Regions from separate parts of the Nocardioides sp. NPDC127503 genome, predicted to be linked through region 1. Evidence: riboswitches for the same ligand, from Rfam matches in the RefSeq annotation. Region 1 holds a riboswitch; each other region holds the start of a gene.
The links. Region 1 has a riboswitch for cobalamin ahead of ABTW65_RS21665 (prenyltransferase/squalene oxidase repeat-containing protein). Riboswitches for the same ligand answer to the same signal wherever they lie in the genome.

Region 1 (2,191 bases):
TCGGCGGCAGACGATGCGGCGACCGGGGCGAGGACGGGTGCGGTGGCCCCGGCGAGGAACGCCAGGGCCACCAACGAGGACCGCAGGATCAGCACGAGCTCTTCGCGGTCGCGTCCTTGGGCAGGAAGACCAGCGACGGCAGCGCCTGAGCAGCGGCGAGGCGATACATCCCCTCGGACTCCTTGGTCAGGCCCTTGGCGTTGCCCTCGGTCAGCGCGGCGTCGTCATAGGCCACCGCGCCGGCGTCGTCGCCACAGGTCACGACGTGGTCGGCGACCCAGGCCGCCGCCTTCTCCGCGGCAGCGGTCTCACCGGCGCGCCCGAACGCCCATCCGGCCAGGCCGGTGGTGTTGGAGTTGGCGATGTTGCCGGTGGCGGCCTTGAACGACCCGTCCTTCGCCTGGGTCTCCTTCAGCCACTCCACGCCGGCCTCGACGGCCTTCTCCGCCTCCGGGGACGCAACCCCGGACAGGGCGATCAGCGCGAACGCGGTGGCGTCGGCGTCCGGGACGGCCTTCGGGTCGGCGTCGCAGGTCTGGTCAGCGGCGGCGGGGTCGGCCGCGAAGGTGACCCGGAACCAGCCCTCCTCGCACTGCTGCCCGGCCAGGAACTCCGTCGCGGCCGCGGCTTCCTTGCTCTCGGCGTTGTTGAGAGCCCACACGGCGTACGACTGTCCGATGGTGTTGGAGTAGTCGGCCGCCTCCTTGTTCTTGGGGTCGAGCTTGTCGGCGATGCGGCCGTTCTCGGCGACCGTGCCCTCGAGCTGCTTCAGCAGACCGGGGTCGGAGGCGTCGACGTTCTGCTGGAGGACCAGCGCCTTCGCGGTGGCCCCGGCCGAGGTGATGGTGCCGAACCCGGGCGAGGTGTAGGCCTTCTTGTTCTCCATCACGGCCGCGGCGATCGTCGAGATCTCCTCGTCGTAGCCACCGACCTCGGCCAGCGCGATCCCGATGTCGGCGCTGAGCCCGAAGTCGTCGGTGCCGTACTGCGCGTTGCGGGCCACACCCTCCGGCGCCTGGGCCACGAGCCAGTCGGCCACCGAGGTGGACACCTTGGCGTCGTAGGTGGGCTTCTCCCCCTCCTCGACGGCTTTCTCGCCGCAGCCGGCGAGCGAGGTGAGGGCGAGGGCGGCGGCGATGCCACCGAGGACGGTCTTCTTCATGGTTCCTTCCGCGCTGTTCGTCGGGAAGGCCCAAGGCCGACCCGCTGCTTTCCACGACAGCGTCAGGTCAGTACGCGTCCGTCGGCAGGTGCTCCGGCTCGCCCAGGACACTCTCGGTGCCTGGGCCTACGGTTGCGGGTCAGCGCCGGGATTCGACCGGCTTCCCCCACCACGGCGTGTGTTGATTGAGGCTCTGCTATGCGGGGGCAATCCTATGCCTGGCGGGCCCTGCTTGCGGGATCGCCGTCGAGCAGTCACTCTGTCCCCATGCGCCACAGGATTCTCGGCCTTGTCGCAGCATCGATCTCGGCCACCCTTCTCGCCCTCTCCCCGACCACGACGGCCGGCGCGGAGGAGGCACGGACATCGGTCACGTACGTCGATCTGATCGCCATGTTCGGCGAGAAGGTCGGCGACCGGAGCACCGTCGAGACCGGGCTCCCGAGCCTCAACCGAGCGATGACCGACGCCGAGATAACCACCCCCTACCGGCAGGCGGCGTATCTGACCACTCTCGCCAACGAGAGCTCCTTCCACCACGACGCCAAGGGCCGCGACAAGCGGAAGTTCACCGGCCGCGGCTACATCCAGCTGACCGGCGAGGCCAACTACACCGACGCCGGCACCTACTTCGACATCGACCTGCGCCGCCGCCCCGAGCTCGCCCGGTCGCTGGACTACAGCGCCCCGATCTCGCGCTGGTACTGGACCGTCGCCCGCGACATCAACCCGCTCGCCGACGCCCTCGACATGGGCAAGGTCAACGCGGCGATCGGCTATCCCTCGAACAAGAAGGAGGACGCCGAGCGCTGCCGCGACTTCAAGGCCGCGCTGAAGCACCTCCACGGGTCGGTGCCCAAGGGCGTCAGATGCGCCCGCCCGGCCGCCTCCGCGCAGACCCGGTAGAGGACGTACGTCACTTCTTGGTGCGCTTGTCGCTGACCGCGATCGCGGAGGTGCCCTCATCCTTGAGCTCGAAGAGATCGATCGCCTTGATGAGCTTGGTCCAGGTCGCGTACCCGTAGTTGC
Region 2 (2,191 bases), on a different contig from region 1:
GGAGACGCCGTCCTCGCGGGGGTACATCTCGTCGGCGAGATCGCCGGCGGTGCTGGCGATGGTCTCGTAGCGCTCCCGGACGCTCTGGTCGGCGACGGTGTACTTGGCCTTGAACATGGCGTAGCCCGCCGTGGTCATGAAGGCGGGCACGATGCCCTCGGCCTGCAGGGCCTTGCGCTCGGCAGAGAGCGCCTCCCAGTTGCTGTTGCTCATTAGAAGCTGAACTCCGTCTCGCCGATGTTGCGGTTGTATTCGTTGCCGGTGACCTGGAAGAAGTCGTGGAACTGGGTGCCGTTGATGCCGCTGTAGAACCACTCGGCGATCGGGTTGGCCTCGACGTTGAACAGCGGCTCCATCCGCATGTTCTCCAGGGTCATGTCGATGCGGGACCTCACGAAGGTCTCCAGGTCGGCCTGGTCGATGCCGGCGATCGGACCGTGGTCGAAGAGCATCTCCACGATCCGGGACTCGTGCGCGTAGAGGTGCTCGGCGACGCCGCGGACCCGGGCGAAGAGATCGTCGCGCTCGGCCTCGAACTTGTCGGCCGGGACGGTAGCGGCGTACTCCTCGAGGGTGGTGTTGAACAGCCAGGCGCCGCCGGTGGCGTGCAGGTTCTCGTCCCGGGCGGAGAAGTTGATGCCGCTGATCACGTTCTGCAGCAGGTTCTTCCCGCCGGACTGGAAGTGCTTGAGGAAGGCGAAGTTGGAGTAGAGGACGCAGTTCTCCATCAGCGTGAAGACGCTCAGCGCGTAGAGCAGGTCCTCGTCGGCGATCGCGTCCCACACGAACTGGATCCGCTCGGCCAGCACCGGGTCGTTCTTGTAGGAGTCGTAGAACTCCTCGGTGTCGATCATGAGCACCTTGTTGAGCTTCGCGTAGAACGGCGCGTGCATGTTCAGCTCGGCGAACGAGAAGGCGTTGGCCATCATCTGGACCTCCGGACGCGGGAACGCGTGGAAGATCCGGTCGCCCCACACCTCGCCGCCGAGGATCAGCTCGTAGATGGTGAACAGCTTCAGCGTGGTCTTGACCGCGGCCTGCTCGGCGTCGGTCATGTTGACCAGGAAGTCCTGCTTGTCGTTCTCGACCGGGATCTCCTCGGCGGTCCAGAAGATGCTCCGCTGCTTCTTGGCCAGGTCCTCGGCCATCGGATAGTCGAAGATGTACGCCGACTTCTCGGTGCGGATCGGTAGACCCTCGGTGTCGATCATGTCCGTGCCCTTCTCACGCGGGCCCCCGGCCCGCTGGATGTCTCGTGCATCCGTGCCGGGGCAGGGAGGACGGCGGCAGCGCGCCGGGCGGACCCGGTCACGTGGTGCTCGCTCGATCCCCTGACCTTCCCTCGAGGTCGCGGACCCCACCATGAGGTGGGCACTGGCAGGTCTTCGGACTCGTGGGCGTCATCGTGCTCGGTCCTAGTGGCCGTCGCTTCCCAGGAGCCGGCTTGCTCCCAGTGCTTCGTGACGGCGGTCGTTCCCACTCACCGCTGCGGGGCAGTCCCGGACTCACACCGGGTTCCCTCTTGCCTCTCCCGCCTCGTCGCCGAGGAGGAAGAACCAGCTGCGAGGACCACTATATGCGGGAATTACACCAATGCAACTTCCTAGATCTTGTGTCTGATCGTGTCGTCGGCAACGCCGCGTACGCGGTCTGGAGCACCGTGCTAGCGTGTCGTCCGAGTCGAACGCATCCTGATGGATGCCAGGGAACTCCGGTGTGAATCCGGGACTGGCGCGCAGCGGTGAGGGCGACGGCGACGCTAGGCGCCACTGGGACGTGAGTTCCTGGGAAGGCAGCGTCGTCGGTTGAACCCGAGTCCGAAAACCTGTCGGCTCAGATGTACGTCAACGGGCCTCGCGATCAGGCTCCAGGAGACCTGAGAGGCCGACAGCCGTGGAAGCGTCCTGCCGCGATGCCCACCACCCGCACGCCGGCGGGCCGTCGTGAAACGCGCCGCCGGCGCGAACCGCAGAGTGCCCTTCGTGCCGCTGGTCCTCGGCCTGCTGATCGCCTCGGTCCTCAGCGCCGTTGTCTCCCTCGCCTTCGGCTCCGAGCGGATCCCGGTCACCGAAGTCGTCGCGGCGGTCGGGGACCGGCTCCAGGGTGCTCCGCCGGGGAAGTGGGACGTGATCGTGTGGGAGCTTCGCCTTCCCCGGGCCCTGATGGCACTGGTCGTGGGCGCGGGCCTCGC
Region 3 (2,191 bases), on a different contig from region 1:
CGTTGTCGAGGTCTCGTCCTGGGACGTCTCGACGGGCTCGGTATCCGAGGAGCCCTCGTGGGAGCTCTCGGCCGGCCCGACCTCCGGCTCGGACTCGGATCCGTCCTGCGGTGCGTCGTGCGGGTCGTCCTGGGGGTCATCCTGGTCCGGCCCGCCTTCCGGCGGCTCGGGCGGCAGCTCCTCGTCGCCAAGAATGCGGTCGAGCAGGTCCTCGTCGAGCCCGGGAGCGTCGAAGGGGTTGCGACGGCGGCGGTGAGGGAGGGCCAGCAGGGCAGCGCGGCGGATGTCCTCGCGGGTGACCTCTGAGCGACCGGCCCAGGCCGCGTGCGCGACCGCGGTGCGGGCGGTGACGATGTCGGCGCGCAGCCCGTCGACCTCGAACGCCGCGCAGACCTCGGCGATCTTGAGCAGCCCGGGCGCGGTGAGCCGGACCTTCCCGACGAGGGCGCGAGCGGTGGCGACCCGTGCGGTCAGGTCGCGCTCTGCGGCCACATAGCGCTCGACGAACGCGGGGGCGTCCAGGTCGAAGGCCATCCGGCGGCGTACGACCTCGGCGCGCAGCGCCGGCTCCCGGGGCGCTGCGACCTCGACGGTGAGCCCGAAGCGGTCCAGGAGCTGCGGGCGCAGCTCGCCCTCCTCGGGGTTCATGGTGCCGATCAGTACGAACCGGGCGGCGTGCTCGACCGAGACGCCGTCCCGCTCGACGCTGACCCGCCCCATCGCCGCCGCGTCGAGCAGCAGGTCGACCAGGTGGTCGTGGAGCAGGTTGACCTCGTCGACGTAGAGCAGGCCGCGGTGTGCCCGCGCCAGCAGCCCCGGCTCGAACTCGACCGCACCGCGCGACAGCGCGCTCTCCAGGTGGAGCGAGCCGACGACGCGGTCCTCGGTGGCTCCGACGGGGAGCTCGACCAGCCGCACCGGCCGGCTCTCCACGACGGCGGCGGACCCGAAGGGCCCGTCCGGCGACTCCGCGGAGGGGTCGGCGGGGTCGATCGAGAACCGATCCCCGGCGTAGACCGAGATCGAGGGCAGCACGGCCGCCAGACCGCGTACGGCCGTCGACTTCGCGGTCCCCTTCTCGCCACGGACCAGCACCCCGCCGATCTCCGGGGAGATGGTGGTGAGCACGAGCGCGAGGCCCATGTCGTCGAGGTCGTCCGCCTGGCAGCCGAGGACGGCAGAAAATGGGTAATGAACCGGCATGGAGAGGCTCCCGCTCCCTATCGCTTGAATGGATGGACGCGGGGCCGGTCTTCGGACTTGCCGAGTCCCCCGTGTGGGGCTCGGTTCACCGCAGCGGGCCTGTGCCGGAATCTCACCGGCTTCCCAGATTCTCCCTTCCCACCGTCCTCACCAGCTCCTGTGACAGAGCCGATGACTGGGCAGTCGGGGCACCTCGCGCCTGAGCCGCCACTGTAGCGTCTGGCCTCATGATCGTCGTGGTGGGCATCGGTGCCGGAGGTTGGGACGAGATTCCCGTACGTCACCAGCAGCTGATCCGGGAGTCCGCCGTCCTCCTCGGCGGCAAGCGTCATCTCGACCTCGTCCCGGACGTCCCCGGCCAGCGCCGCGAGCCCTGGCCCTCGCCGCTGCGCGAGGGTCTGCCGGCTCTCCTCGCGTCGCTGCCGGGCGACTCCTCCGTCGTCGCTCTGGCCTCGGGCGACCCGCTGGTCTCCGGCATCGGTACGACCCTGATCGAGCTGCTCGGCCCGGCGAACGTACGCATCGAGCCCGCCGTCTCCTCCGTCGCCCTCGCCCGTGCCCGGATGGGCTGGGCGGCCGAGTCGTGCGTGGTCGTCAGCCTCGTCGGCCGCGACGTCTCGCTGATCGCGCGCGAGCTCGCCCCTGGCCGCCGGATCCTGGCGCTCTCCTCGGACGCATCCACTCCTGCCTCGGTGGCAAACCTCCTGGTCACGACTGGTTTCGGTGCCTCGATGATGACCGTCCTGGGCGACCTGGGGGCGGAGACGGAGAGCGTCCGGACGGCGACCGCCTCGGAGTGGGGCGGCGAGTCTTCACTCCTCAACATCGTGGCGATCGAGTGCGTCGGCACACCCCTCCTCGGCTGGGCCGCGGGCCTTCCCGACGACGTCTTCGAGAACGACGGCCAGCTGACCAAGCGCGACCTGCGGGCCTCGGCCCTGGCGCGCCTGGCCCCCACCCCGGGAGCGCACCTGTGGGACGTCGGTGC

Region 2: linked by a shared signal. The riboswitch ahead of ABTW65_RS09950 (ribonucleotide-diphosphate reductase subunit beta) and the one ahead of ABTW65_RS21665 (prenyltransferase/squalene oxidase repeat-containing protein) in region 1 are both predicted to bind cobalamin.
Region 3: linked by a shared signal. The riboswitch ahead of ABTW65_RS09920 (VWA domain-containing protein) and the one ahead of ABTW65_RS21665 (prenyltransferase/squalene oxidase repeat-containing protein) in region 1 are both predicted to bind cobalamin.

Annotation. Positions count from the first base shown of each region.
Region 1 is NZ_JBEORH010000010.1:66,661-68,851, forward strand. Features, by position in the region: gene ABTW65_RS21660 (hypothetical protein) at 1-95, opposite strand, end outside; gene ABTW65_RS21665 (prenyltransferase/squalene oxidase repeat-containing protein) at 89-1,162, opposite strand; cobalamin riboswitch at 1,229-1,351, opposite strand; gene ABTW65_RS21670 (glycoside hydrolase family 19 protein) at 1,430-2,068, shown strand; gene ABTW65_RS21675 (NYN domain-containing protein) at 2,079-2,191, opposite strand, start outside.
Region 2 is NZ_JBEORH010000003.1:600,256-602,446, forward strand. Features, by position in the region: gene ABTW65_RS09945 (ribonucleotide reductase barrel domain-containing protein) at 1-213, opposite strand, end outside; gene ABTW65_RS09950 (ribonucleotide-diphosphate reductase subunit beta) at 213-1,211, opposite strand; cobalamin riboswitch at 1,360-1,576, opposite strand; cobalamin riboswitch at 1,665-1,847, shown strand; gene ABTW65_RS09955 (FecCD family ABC transporter permease) at 1,974-2,191, shown strand, end outside.
Region 3 is NZ_JBEORH010000003.1:591,207-593,397, reverse strand. Features, by position in the region: gene ABTW65_RS09920 (VWA domain-containing protein) at 1-1,203, opposite strand, end outside; cobalamin riboswitch at 1,229-1,368, opposite strand; gene cbiE (precorrin-6y C5,15-methyltransferase (decarboxylating) subunit CbiE) at 1,431-2,191, shown strand, end outside.